Regions from separate parts of the Microbacterium soli genome, predicted to be linked through region 3. Evidence: predicted binding sites of a transcription regulator. Region 3 holds the regulator's gene; each other region holds the start of a gene.
The links. The regulator HrcA, encoded in region 3, represses chaperone genes, less so after heat shock. The targets are predictions, from matches to a motif close to TTNGCACTCGNNNNNNNCGAGTGCNAA.
Positions count from the first base shown of each region.

Region 1 (4,639 bases), on a different contig from region 3:
CTGCCCGGTCACCGGAAGCAGCGACCCGAGCTTGAGCGTGAGGTCCGCAGCGGGCTTCGCGTCACCGCCGTCATTGCCGTCCGGGGTCTCGGCAGGCGTGCTGCTGCAGCCCGCGACCACCATTGCGGAGGCGCTGAGCAGCGCGATCCCCGCGAAGATTCTCGCCGATCGCGAGCTCCTCAATGCGTTCATGTTGCTCCCTTGCGTAACTGAACGTGGATTACCACCTTCGGATGTGTTTCAGCCTATTCGGTTCCGCGGCCGGACCTGTAACCGGACGTGTCTCGGTCGCCTAACGATCCGCTGGGCGATCGCCGACACCGGACGCGAGGGGTTCGCGCCGGCCGTGCGGGCGTCACACCAGCCGCGCGGGCTCCGCGCGCCGGCCACGGCTCTTCTGCACGACGAGGTCGGTGATGAACACCGCCATCGCGACCCACACGAGGACGAACCCGATCCAGCGCTCGGCGGGCATCGGCTCGCCCAGCACCGCCCAGCCCAGCAGGAACTGCAGGATCGGCGTGATGAACTGGATCATGCCGACCAGCGACAGGTCCACACGCCTCGTGCCCGCGGCGAACAGCAGCAGCGGCACCGCCGTCGCGATGCCCGCGCACGACAGCAGCACGGTGTGCAGCGGACTGACCGTGCCCATCGTGATCCCGTCGCCCTGACCGACGACGAGGAGGATGACGGCGGCGATCGGGATGAGCCAGAAGGACTCCAGGGTCAGGCCGCTGACGGCGTCCACCGCGACCCCCAGCTTCTTCTTGACCAGACCGTACAGGCCGAACGAGACCGTGAGCGACAGCGCGATCCACGGGAAGGAGCCGTAGGCGACGATGATCACGGCGACGGCGACGGCGGCGATGCCGATCGCGATCCACTGGGCGAGGCGGATGCGCTCGTGCAGCACGAGCACGCCCAGCAGCACCGTGAAGATCGGGTTGATGAAGTAGCCCAGGCTGGTCTCGACGACCTGTTCGCTCATGGCGGCGATCACGAAGACCTGCCAGTTGATGTAGATGAGGGCGCCGGCGAGCGCACTGAGCGCCAGCAGCCTCGGCTGCCGCCGGATGGCGCGCAGCCTCCCCCACCCGCGCGTGACGGCCAGCAGCAGGATGCAGAACACGAGCGTCAGCAGCAGCCGCCAGGCGACCACCTCGAACGGCCCGGTGGGGGCGAGCACGATGAAGTACAGCGGGAACACGCCCCACAGCAGGTAGGCGCCGATCGTGTACAGGGCGCCTGCGGATCTCGTGCTCACCGCCCAAGCCTAACGGCGCGGCCCCGCCGTACGCCCCGGGGACGACGAGGGGTCCGGATGCTCAGCATCCGGACCCCTCGAGGACTTGCGTCAGAACGTCAGCGGACGACGACCGCGAGGACGTCGCGGGCCGAGAGCACGAGATACTCGTCAGCGCCGAACTTCACCTCGGTTCCGCCGTACTTGCTGTAGAGCACGCGGTCGCCCACGGCGACGTCGAGCGGAACGCGGTTGCCGTTGTCGTCGATGCGGCCGGGGCCCACTGCCACGACCTCGCCCTCCTGGGGCTTCTCCTTGGCGGTGTCGGGGATGACCAGACCGCTGGCGGTGGTCTGCTCTGCCTCGACCTGCTGGATGACGATGCGGTCCTCGAGCGGCTTGATGGAAACCGACACGGTGTACCTCTTCTTTCGTGACTGAGATCAGAAGACTGTTAGCACTCTCATGCCGAGGGTGCTAACTCCAGTGTAGGCCGTGCGCTGGCACTCACGCAATGCGAGTGCCAGTTCTTCGCGTTCCGGTTCCCCTGTCGCGGGTCGTCGCCTCCGCGTCAAGGAGGCGACCGGACGCGCCGGACATAGGCTTGCACGGTGGAGATCTCCGAGCTGACGGCGCTGCTCACCCACGAAGGACTCGACCTGCTCGACGAGCTGGGATCGATCGGCTCCTCCGCGGAAGCGACCCGCGCCGTGTCGCGGCTGCGCGCCGCCGGGCACTCCCCCGACCTGGTCTCCGCGGTGGTCGGGCAGGCGCATCTGCGCGCGCGAGCGCAGGCGAAGTTCGGTGAGTTCGCCGCACGGATGCTGTTCACCCGGGCCGGTCTCGAACAGGCCACCAGGCTGAACGTCGCTTCCCTGCACGCGGCCCGCATGCGGCAGGCCGGCATCACCGAGGTCGCCGACCTGGGCTGCGGGATCGGCGGCGACAGCCTGGCCTTCGCCGGCGCGGGACTGAAGGTCACGGCGATGGACGCTGACGAGGTGACCGCGGGCATCGCGGCGTACAACCTGGCTCCTTTCGGAGAGGATGTCGACGTGCGCAGGGGCTTCGCCGAGGACGCCGTGGACGCGGGCCCGGCGACGCACCCGGGCACGCGGGCGGTGTGGCTGGACCCGGCCCGCCGCACGGCCGGGCACAGCGAGACGCGTCGGCTGGCGGCATCCGACTGGTCGCCGGGACTGGGCTGGTGCCTCGACGTCGCGCGCACGCACCCGACCGGCATCAAGCTGGGGCCGGGGATGGACCGCGATCTCATCCCCCACGACGTCGAGGCGCAGTGGGTGAGCGTCGACGGCAGCGTGGTCGAGCTGGTGCTGTGGAGCGGCCCGCTCGCCCGCGAGGGTGTCCGGCGCGCGGCACTCGTCGTCTCCGGCGGACGGTCGCACGAGCTGACGGCAGCGGCGGATGCCGAGGACGTGCCGGTGCGCGCCCTCGGCGCCTTCCTGCACGAGCCCGACGGGGCGGTGATCCGCGCGCGTCTCATCGGCGACGCGGGGCGGATGCTGGAGGCCGGCATGCTCGATGGGAGGATCGCGTATCTCACGGGGGACTCCGCGGTGACGAGCCCGTTCGTGCAGTCGTTCCGGGTGCGCGAGACCATGCCCGCGCATGCGAAGACCATCAACGCGGCGCTGCGCGCCCATGACATCGGCCGTCTGGAGATCAAGAAGCGCGGGATGGACATCGACCCCGCGACGTTCCGGAAGAGGCTCAGCCTGCGCGGCTCGCAGGAGGCCGTGCTGATCCTCACGCGCACTCCCGAGGGCCGCATCGCGATCCTCGCCGACCGGGTCTGACACGCACCACGACCGGCCCGACCGGCCGACCGGACGCCGGTCCGCACCGGTCAGCCGATGTCGCCGGTCCTGTCGTCGATGGCCGTGCAGGCGCCCGTCGGGGCATCGCAGCCGACGACGTTCGCACGCTTCGTGAGCTCGGTGATCGTGAGGATCGGGCCACGCCACCTCGTCCAGGTCACGCTGTACAGGCTGTGCCCGTGCCCGAGCTCGACCGTCCCCTCGGCGAGCGTCGTGCCTTCGCGCGAGGGCGAGCAGCTGCGGTCCGCGACGAGCGTGTCGGGGTCGACGACCGCCACGCACTGCTCGTCGCCCGTCGACACGAACACGGGCAGGTCGCCGTCGTAGCCGACGATGCTCAGGTTCCGGAGGCCGAACCCCTCGTCCTCCAGCACGCGCAGGAGTGCGCGCTCCTGGTCGGAGTACTGGTGGATCCACGCGGTTTCCGGGCCCATGTCCCAGCGCTCGAGCATCACGGCCCATTCTCCGGACACCACCCGGGCGAGATAGGCCGTGTAGTACGTGACCGCGTCGTCCGTGGCCCGTTCCACCTGCGTGGCGATGATCCCGTTGCCGAAGCTGCCGCGCTCGGGATCGTCGCACTGGATGCCGTGCTCCTCGCCGACGACCATGACCACGCAGCGATCCCCATCGCGCGCGGCCGTCCACACGGCGGCGCCCTGCTTCTCGCCCGCGAAAGCGAGCGATCCGGGGTCGAAGTCGCCCTGCGCGTCGAGCTCGCCCTGGAGCTGCTGCTGCGCGGCCGTCATCTCAGGTGGCCCGGCGGGCGCCTCTGGCGAGAAGACCAGGCGGGCGATGCCGAGGCCGAGCACGAGCGCGACGACGGCGACCAGGGGGATCAGCAGACGGGAGCGCCGACGGATGCCGGGCTGAGCCGGCTGCTCCGGTGGGCGCCCCTCAGACGGGCGCCCCTCAGACGGGCGCCCCTCCTGCGGATTCTCTTCCGGCGAGTGCTCCGGGGCCGGCGCGCTCGCATCCTCGCTCCGCGGCGCCGTCAGCATCCGCAGCTCCTCCGCCTCTTCCGCCGTCAGCCCGCCGCCGGGCGCGAAGGCGCGTCGCTGCAGCTCGCGCAGGCGATCGGCATCCGCTCCCGAGATCATCCACCCACCGCCCCGGGGCGGCTGATCCGCAGCTGCGGACCGTAGCGACCGCCCATGTCGACGCTGTAGGTGGTGGTGCCGACGACCAGCTCCACCACGAGGGTCTCCGACGGCCGCGGTTCGTCGCCGGAGACGATCAGCTCGCCGCCGTTCACGATGGCCACACGGGATACGCGGCCCTGCGCCCCCGTCCAGACCGGTTGATCCCCGTCGTAGCCGGCGACCCCCAGGGTGGCCCCCTCGAAGCCCGCACTCACGAGCAGCTCGGCCTGCTCGAGCTCGACGCCGTCGAACTGCGAGCGCCAGTCGAACTCCCCGTTCACGGTCTCCCGCGTGATCCTGACGACGGGCGTGCCCGCGATGTCGTGAGACAGAACCGCCCACAGCGAGACCTCGCCGTCGTCGCCGGTGTAGTGGATCATCGTCTGCAGGGCCGACGGCCCAGCCTGCGGGCC
Region 1 is NZ_BAABCP010000001.1:669,065-673,703, forward strand. It holds gene ABD770_RS03085 (ABC transporter substrate-binding protein) at 1-192, opposite strand, end outside; gene rarD (EamA family transporter RarD) at 356-1,267, opposite strand; gene groES (co-chaperone GroES) at 1,366-1,662, opposite strand; gene ABD770_RS03100 (THUMP-like domain-containing protein) at 1,858-3,063, shown strand; gene ABD770_RS03105 (hypothetical protein) at 3,114-4,184, opposite strand; gene ABD770_RS03110 (hypothetical protein) at 4,181-4,639, opposite strand, start outside.
Region 1: a site for HrcA is predicted at 1,747-1,773, ahead of groES (co-chaperone GroES). Genes of this name have one in related genera too.

Region 2 (4,639 bases), on a different contig from region 3:
CGTCGCGCGCTGAACGCGTTCCGGGTGGATGAATCTCAGTGCGCGGCGATCAGCGGCAGGAACAGGTCGTCGACGATCGAACGGATGCGCTCCGGCGGGAGCGGCTTCAGATCCATGAGCAGGTCGTGGCGCACGAGGTCGAAGGGCATGGCGAGCACTGCGGAGGGAACCCGCGCGAGGTCGAGTTCGCCGCGGTCGTGCGCGCGCTGGTAGATGGTGCGCACGCGAGCGAGCCGTTGCTCTCCGAAGACGCGGTCGCGCACCTGCGCCGGCGTGAGCCCGCCCGTGGTGATCAGACCGGTGAACATGGTCGCGGCCGCGATCGCGAAGAAGGTGGAGCCGGATGCCGACATCCCGGTGAGTGCGTCGATGAGGTCGTCGCGCAGTGTGCCGTTGTCGGGCAGCTCGAAGGTATGGGTGCTGCGGTAGCGCTCGAGAGCGGCCAGCACCAGCTCATCCTTGTTCGCCCAGCGGCGGTACAGCACGGCGACCCCGGTGTTCGCGCGCGCCGCGATGGATTCCATCGTGAGCCTCGCGAATCCGGTCGCGACGAGCTCATCCCATGCCGCATCCAGCAGTGCGGCTTCAAGCGCGGCGCCACGCCGGCGCCGGCGTGGCGCCGCGTCCGCAGAATCCGTCATCCCTCCAATTTAAGATATGTTTGCTTTTCTTAGCAAGTCGTCTTACTCTCTTAAGAGAAGTATTCAACTCTTAAGAAGGATATGAAATGACCACTGCTCTGATCGTCGGCGCCGGGCCGACCGGCTTGACCCTCGCCATCGAACTCGCCCGTCGCGGCGTGTCATTCCGCCTGATCGAGGCAGCAGAAGGGCCGCAGCGCGGCTCCCGCGGCAAGGGCGTCCAGCCGCGCACGATCGAGGTGTTCGAGGATCTCGGGATCGCCGACCGCGTGATCGCGCACGGCCGCTTCGCGATGCCGATGCGCTCCACCGGACCGGATGGTGCGGTGAAGGTCGGCGGTGGTGAGCCCGCCGAGCTCAGGAACCGCCCCGACATCCCGTACACGACCAGTCTGACCATCCCGGAGTGGCGCGTCGAAGAGGCGCTGCGCGCTCGGCTCGTCGAACTCGGCGGCGTGGTCGAGTTCGGCACCGCGCTGACCGCGTTCGAGCAGACGGATGCCGGGGTGACGGCCACGGTCGCCGTGGGCGGCACGACCGAGACCATCACGGCGCACTGGCTGGTCGGCGCCGACGGCGGCCACAGCATCGTCCGCAAGCAGTCCGGCATCGCCTTCGTGGGCGAGACGCGTGACGAGATCCGGATGATCGTCGCCGACATCGCGGTCGATGGGCTCGACCGGGACGCCTGGCACATGTGGCGGCATCCGGAGGGCATGGTGACCCTGTGCCCCCTGCCGTCCACCGAGTTGTTCCAGTATCAGGCGAGCATCGCTCCCGGGCAGGATCCCGGGCTCGGCCTGGTGAACCTCCAGACCATCCTCGAGCAGCGCACCGGCCGCGGCGACCTCCGGTTGCACGAGCCGGAGTGGGCGACACTCTGGCGCGCCAATGCGCGCCTCGCCGAGCACTACCGCGACGGTCGCGTCCTCCTCGCCGGTGATGCCGCGCACATCCACTCACCGGCCGGCGGGCAGGGGATGAACACCGGCATCCAGGACGCCCACAACCTCGGCTGGAAGCTCGCGGCGGTCGCGCGAGGCGCTGCGCCGGAGCTGCTGGACAGCTACGAGGCCGAGCGTCGGCCGATCGCCGCCGGAGTGCTCGCGGCCTCCGACGCGCGGCTGGCGCGGACGATCGCGCGCGGCGGCATGTCGACCGGACGCACTGCGGGCACGCTGCAGCTGGATGTCGGCTATCGCGGCTCATGGCTCTCGCGCGACGACCGTGGCGGCGACGCTCTGCTGCGCGCCGGAGACCGTGCGCCCGACGCCACCGGGCTGCGCGGCGTCGACGGCATGCATCGCCTCTTCGATCTCACCGCCGGCGGCCGGTTCACGCTGCTGAGCTTCGGCCCGGTCGCGGGGGTCGCCGCGCCGTCCCTCGGACTGGACACGCTGGAGGTCGTGGCAGAGCCCACCCGGATCGGCGAGATCGCTGATGCCGCGGGCCAGCTCGCCGCTGCGTACGGCGCACGCGAGGGCGCCCTCGTCCTGATCCGTCCCGACGGCCATATCGGCATGATCTCCGACGGCGGCGATCTGCGGATGATCTCCGACCACCTCGCGGCGATCGACCGAGGGGAGCCATCGGCTCGTTGAGATCGGCGGTCCTCCCTCGCCTGTCCGTTCGCGATCCGCCGGGGAAGAACGGTTAGCATCGAGGGGTGCCCCAGCCTCCCCGCGACCGATTCGACGACGTCCCCCGCACCGGAGGGCGCGTCGGTGCGCACCGCGCCGAGCAGCCGGGCATCAACGGCCCGGTCACCCTGCTGTGGTCCGCAGCGATCGCGCTGGTGCTCATCGCCGCGGGCATCTTCATCTCCCTCGTGCTGATGGGCAGGATCGACCCGTTCGGCACAGCCGCGCCCGCCGAGCCCCAGCAGACGCAGGGCGTGCTGGCCGAGGTCGACACCTCCTATCGGGTGCTCATCCTCAACGCCACGCCCCAGGCCGGTGCCGTCGCCACCGTCCGGAAGACGCTCATCGACCACGGATGGCAGGAGTCGGACGTGCTCGGCAACGGAGGGTCGACGTCGGAGTTCCCCGAGACGACGGTGTTCTACGTGGAGAAGGCGGACGAGGCGGCGGCACTGGGCGTGGCCGAGCTGCTGGGCGGTGTGAAGGCCGAGCAGAGCGACCACTACGCGCCGCTCAATGTCAGCGGGTCCCCCCAGCTGACCGTCGTGATCGGCATGGACCGGGTGGAGACCGCGGAGCCCTCGCCGGGCGGCGGGGAGGAGACTCCGGCGGGCTGATCCGCGCTGGGCGAACTCCGACTGCCGACGGCTTGCACTCTCATGGGTCGAGTGCCAGACTGAGTATTAGCACTCGATCACCCTGAGTGCTAAATTCATCGCCTACGTCCGGGAGGGACGAAAGACTCATGGCAAAGATCATCGCTTTCGATGAGGAGGCCCGTCGCGGCCTCGAGCGCGGCCTGAACACCCTGGCCGACGCCGTCAAGGTGACCCTCGGCCCGCGCGGTCGCAACGTCGTGCTGGAGAAGAAGTGGGGCGCCCCCACCATCACGAACGACGGTGTGTCGATCGCCAAGGAGATCGAGCTCGACGACCCGTACGAGAAGATCGGCGCGGAACTCGTCAAGGAGGTCGCCAAGAAGACCGACGACGTCGCCGGTGACGGAACGACCACCGCCACCGTCCTCGCTCAGGCTCTGGTCCGCGAGGGTCTGCGCAACGTCGCAGCCGGCGCCGACCCGATCGCCCTCAAGCGCGGTATCGAGAAGGCCGTCGCGGCCATCACCACCGACCTGCTCGCCAGCGCCAAGGAGATCGAGTCGAAGGAGGAGATCGCCGCCACCGCGTCCATCTCCGCCGCCGACTCCGAGATCGGCGAGCTCATCGCCGAGGCGATCGACAAGGTCGGCAAGGAGGGCGTGGTCACCGTCGAGGAGGCGCAGCAGTTCGGCACCGAGCTCGAGCTCACCGAGGGAATGCGCTTCGACAAGGGCTACCTGAACCCGTACTTCGTCACGGACGCGGAGCGCCAGGAGGCCGTCTTCGAGGACCCGTACATCCTCATCGCCAACCAGAAGATCGGCAACATCAAGGACCTGCTGCCCGTCGTCGACAAGGTGATCCAGGACGGCAAGGAGCTCGTCATCATCGCCGAGGACGTCGAGGGCGAGGCCCTCGCGACGCTCGTGCTCAACAAGATCCGCGGCATCTTCAAGTCGGCCGCCGTCAAGGCCCCCGGCTTCGGTGACCGCCGCAAGGCTCAGCTGCAGGACATCGCGATCCTCACCGGTGGCCAGGTCATCACCGAAGAGGTCGGTCTCAAGCTCGAGAACACCACGCTCGACCTTCTGGGGCGTGCGCGCAAGGTCATCATCACCAAGGATGAGACCACCATCGTCGAGGGCGCCGGAGAGGCGTCTGCGATCGAGGGCCGCGTGACGCAGATCCGACGCGAGATCGACAACACCGACAGCGACTACGACCGCGAGAAGCTCCAGGAGCGCCTCGCCAAGCTCGCCGGCGGCGTGGCCGTCATCAAGGCGGGTGCGGCCACCGAGGTCGAGCTCAAGGAGCGCAAGCACCGCATCGAGGACGCCGTCCGCAACGCGAAGGCCGCCGTCGAGGAGGGCATCGTCGCGGGTGGTGGCGTCGCGCTGATCCAGGCGGCCAAGGCGCTCGAGGGTCTCGAGCTCTCCGGCGACGAGGCCACCGGTGCGTCGATCGTCAAGGTCGCCATCGAGGCTCCGCTCAAGCAGATCGCCCTCAACGCCGGTCTCGAGCCGGGTGTCGTCTCGAACAAGGTGTCCGAGCTCCCGGCCGGCCAGGGCCTGAACGCGGCCACCGGCGAGTACGGCGACATGTTCGCACAGGGGATCATCGACCCGGCCAAGGTCACCCGCTCGGCGCTGCAGAACGCGGCGTCCATCGCCGGCCTGTTCCTCACCACCGAGGCGGTCGTCGCCGACAAGCCCGAGAAGGCTCCGGCCGCTCCGGCCGCAGACCCCAGCGGCGGCATGGA
Region 2 is NZ_BAABCP010000001.1:2,120,204-2,124,842, forward strand. It holds gene ABD770_RS09970 (TetR/AcrR family transcriptional regulator) at 36-641, opposite strand; gene ABD770_RS09975 (FAD-dependent oxidoreductase) at 728-2,242, shown strand; gene ABD770_RS09980 (LytR C-terminal domain-containing protein) at 2,308-2,898, shown strand; gene groL (chaperonin GroEL) at 3,027-4,639, shown strand, end outside.
Region 2: a site for HrcA is predicted at 2,965-2,991, ahead of groL (chaperonin GroEL). Genes of this name have one in related genera too.

Region 3 (4,639 bases):
AGGCGTACGCCTACGGCACCATGATGGCGGAGCGGCTGCGCAAGCTCATCCCGCGCCAGCAGTTCGAAGTGCCGATCCAAGCGGCCATCGGTGCGCGCATCATCGCGCGCGAGACCATCCGCGCGATCCGCAAGGACGTGCTCGCGAAGTGCTACGGCGGGGACATCAGCCGTAAGCGCAAGCTGCTGGAGAAGCAGAAGGAGGGCAAGAAGCGGATGAAGATGGTCGGCCGCGTCGAGGTGCCGCAGGAGGCGTTCATCGCCGCGCTGTCCGGCGACGTCGAGGGCAAGGCCAAGAAGTAGAAACGGCGACCTGTCTGCGCGTCGCACCCAGGCTGGTCGCCTAGGCTGGTGCTCATGCGTCGCGGGACATTCCGAGAAGGCACGGTGGACTACGCCGCGGTCGGTGCGACTCGTGCGCCCGACCTCATGCACTACCCGCCGGAGCACAGCATCCCGGCGGAGGAGTCCTGGCGCATCGGCAGCGGTGAGGAGCGGTTCCGCTCGGCGGGCGAGGCGCTGCTGTCATGGACCGCGCAGCGCGCGGCCGGGCTCCAGCTGAGCGACGTGCGCCCTGCCGCCGGGGACATGTACACCGGCGTGAGCTTCGACGCCGACGGCGTGCCGATCGCGCCCAGCCGCAGCCATGTCGAGCAGCGCTACGACGCGGAGGGCACGCCGCTGGTGGCCCCCGGGATGACGCTCAGAGTGCGCGGCCGTGTGAAGGGCATGCGGGCGGACGCCGAGCTTCGCGTCATCTCGGTCACGGAGGAGCGGCGCCGCATCGGCTTCGTGCTGGGCACCGTCGGCGGATCCGTGGTCAGCGGTGAGGAATCGTTCGACATCGACTGGCGTGACGACACGGACGAGGTGTGGTTCACCGTGCGCGCCTTCGACTCGCCCACCTCGGTGATGTACCGGCTTCCCGGCATGGTGCGTCGTCGTCGGCGAGAGCTGTTCTCCCGCTACCTGCGGGCCATCTCGCCGCTGTACGCGACACCCGTCTGATGGGCGGGCCGTTGCCGGAGGGAGATCCGGCGCCCTCCGACGGTCGTCTTCCCTCCACCGTGCGCGTCGACGCGTCGACGCCGTTCTCCGCGTACCTTCATGTGCCGTTCTGCCGCGTCCGATGCGGCTACTGCGACTTCAACACGTACACCGCGACCGAGCTGCGCGGGGCGCGGCAGGACGAGTACGCCGACACGCTGATCCGTGAGATCGATCTCGCCCGCCGCGTGCTGACGGACGTCGGCGCACTGCGACCGATGGACACCGTCTTCTTCGGAGGGGGCACGCCCACGCTGCTGCCCCCCGGCGATCTGGCGCGCATGCTGCACGCGGCCACCGGTGCGTTCGGCATCCGGGAGGGCGCGGAGGTGACCGTTGAGGCGAACCCCGACACCGTCACGCCCGAGGTCGTCGACACGCTGCGCGAGGCCGGCGTGAACCGGCTCTCCATCGGCATGCAGTCCGCCGTCCCGCACGTGCTGGCGGCGCTGGATCGCACCCATCGACCCGAGAACGTGCGCACGGCCGTGCAGGCCGCGCGCGCCGCGGGGCTCGCGGTGAGTGTCGACCTCATCTACGGCGCGCCCGGCGAGACGCTTGCGGACTGGGAGCGCTCGCTGGAGGCCGCACTGGAGCTGGAACCCGATCACATCTCCGCCTACGCCCTCATCATCGAGGACGGCACGAAGCTGGCCCGTCAGATCCGACGCGGCGAGGTGCCCGCTCCCGATGACGATCTGCAGGCCGACATGTATGAGAGCGCGGATCGGCGGCTGACCGACGCGGGGTTCTCGTGGTATGAGGTCAGCAACTGGGCCAGGTCGGACGCCGGTTCCGCGACGCCCTCCCCGCACAGATCCCGCCACAATCTGGCGTACTGGCGGGGATACGACTGGTGGGGCTTCGGGCCCGGCGCGCACAGCCACGTCGCGGGGGTGCGCTGGTGGAACGTGAAGCACCCCGCAGCATACGCACAGCGCCTCGCGCTCGAGGAGTCGCCCGCCGCAGGACGCGAGCAGCCGGACGCGCAGGCGCGCACCCTGGAGCGCGTGCTGCTGCGCAGCAGGCTCGCCGAGGGCCTGTCCATCGCCGATATCGCCGAGAGCCACCGTGGGCGCGTCGCCGAGCTGATCTCCGACGGACTGATCGATCCGGCCTCCGCGCTGCGCGACAGGCGGGTGCGCCTGACCCTGCGCGGGCGGCTGCTGGCGGATGCCGTCGTGCGCGCGCTCACGGACTGACACCCGCCGCTCCCGGGCTCCTCGGCTTCGCGAGCGGGTAGGATTGGCACTCGGAAGGTTGGAGTGCCAGCGGGAGGGATGATGGTCACAGAACGAGGACTCGAAGTCCTCCGCGCGATCGTGCAGGACTACGTCGCCACCCACGAGCCGGTGGGAAGCAGGGCGATCGTCGAGCGGCACGCCTTCGGCGTCTCCGCCGCGACCATCCGCAACGACATGGCGCAGCTGGAGGACGAGGAGCTCATCGTCGCGCCGCACACCTCGTCGGGACGGGTGCCCACCGACAAGGGGTACCGGGTCTTCGTCGACCATCTCGCGCAGGTGCGCCCGCTCTCGGCCGGCCAGCGCAACGCCATCGAGACGTTCCTGTCCGACCCCGCCGATCTCGACGACCTGATGGCGCGCACCGTGCGCGTGCTGACGCGGCTGACCGGTCAGGTGGCGCTCGCGCAGTACCCCTCCTTCGCGCAGGCGAACATCACCCACATCGAGCTGGTGGCCCTGGCATCCGACCGGATGCTGGTGGTGCTCGTGACCGACGCCGGTGGCGTCTCGCAGCGGATCGCCCCGCTGCCGGTCGATCTCGACGAGGCCGACACAGCCGTGCTGCGGGCCCGACTGGCATCACTCATCACCGGTCGTGCCGTCAGCGAGGCGGCCGAGCGGATCCAGCAGCCGGGCGGTGCGGAGCGGATCACGACGGCACCGCGTCTGCAGCCTGCGCTGCAGGCGCTGACCGGGGTCATCTCCGAGGAGCTCGCGGAGTTCCGGCACGAGCGACTGGTGATGGCGGGGGCGGCGACCCTCGCACGCCGCGAGCAGGACTTCCGCGGCAGCATCCATCCGCTCCTGGAGGCCATCGAGGAGCAGGTGACATTGCTGCGGCTGATGAGCGAGATGGTCACCGACGAGCACGGTCTGGCCACCAGCATCGGCACCGAGAACGCGCCGTTCGGGCTCGGGGAGGCCTCCATCGTCGCCAGCAACTACGCCACCCCCGGCGGGATGGCGCGCGTCGGCGTCATGGGGCCGACCCGGATGGACTACCCGAGCAACCTCGCCGCGGCCCGCGCGGTGGCGCGCTACCTGTCGCGCCTGCTCGAGGAGGACGGAGCCGCCCGCTGATGCGGACGGCCGCACACACGCACGCACACGCAGAAAGGTGATCGTGGCGGACCATTATGAAGTCCTCGGGGTGTCCCGTGACGCTTCCCAGGAGGAGATCAAGAAGGCGTACCGCAAGCTCGCGCGGCAGCTGCACCCCGACGTGAACCCGGGGGCCGAGGCCTCCGAGAGGTTCAAGCTCGTCACGCACGCCTATGACGTGCTGGGAGACGAGGAGTCCCGCCGACGCTACGACATGGGTGGGGGCGAGCATGACGGCGGCTTCGCGGGCTTCGGAGGTTTCGGGGACATCTTCGAGACGTTCTTCGGCGGGGCGGGAGGCGGTCGCTCGGGCCGTCCGCGATCGCGACGCGAGCGCGGAGAGGACGCCCTCGTGCGTGTCGACCTCGAGCTCGGCGACGTCGTGTTCGGTGCGCACCGCGATATCGAGGTCGACACGGCCGTGCTGTGCGAGACCTGTCAGGGCAGCTGCTGCCAGCCCGGCACCTCGCCGACCACGTGCGACGTGTGCGGCGGCTCCGGCCACGTGCAGCGTCAGGTGCGCAGCCTGCTCGGCAACGTCGTCACCACGCAGCCGTGCGGCTCCTGCGAGGGGTTCGGCACACGGATCGAGTCGCCGTGCGGCGCCTGCGCGGGCCAGGGGAGGGTGCGCACCCGGCGCACCGTGTCGCTCGACATCCCGGCGGGCGTCGAGACCGGCCTTCGCCTGCAGCTGCCCGGTTCGGGCGCCGTCGGCCGTGCCGGCGGCCCCAACGGCGACCTGTACGTCGAGGTGACCGTCGCCCCTCATCCGGTGTTCAGCCGCGACGGCGATGATCTGCTGGCGACCCTCGAGGTGTCGATGGCGGATGCCATCCTCGGCACCACGACCCGCATCGACGGGCTGGACGGGGAGGTCGACCTGGAGATCAGACCGGGAGTCCAGTCCGGTGATGTGCTGACCATCGGCGGCCGGGGCGTGACGCCGCTGCGCGGCAGCCAGCGCGGTGACCTGCGTGTGGGCGTGCAGGTGGTCACGCCCACGAAGCTCGATTCCGCCCAGCGCCGCCTCATCGAGGACTTCGCGAAGAAGACGAAGGCGCCGGGACCGCGGCTCGCGCAGTTCCAGCAGGGGCTGTTCTCCAAGCTGCGCGACCGCTTCCGCAGTCACTGACGGACCGAGGACGCCATGGCGCTGCACTTCATCGTCCCCGGATGCACGGATGCCGCCGTCGGCGAGCTCGTCGATCTCACCGGTGCGGAGGCCAAGCACGCCTCCGTGGTGCG
Region 3 is NZ_BAABCP010000002.1:468,322-472,960, reverse strand. It holds gene lepA (translation elongation factor 4) at 1-302, shown strand, start outside; gene ABD770_RS14555 (DUF1990 domain-containing protein) at 357-1,007, shown strand; gene hemW (radical SAM family heme chaperone HemW) at 1,007-2,248, shown strand; gene hrcA (heat-inducible transcriptional repressor HrcA) at 2,330-3,373, shown strand; gene dnaJ (molecular chaperone DnaJ) at 3,417-4,526, shown strand; gene ABD770_RS14535 (16S rRNA (uracil(1498)-N(3))-methyltransferase) at 4,542-4,639, shown strand, end outside.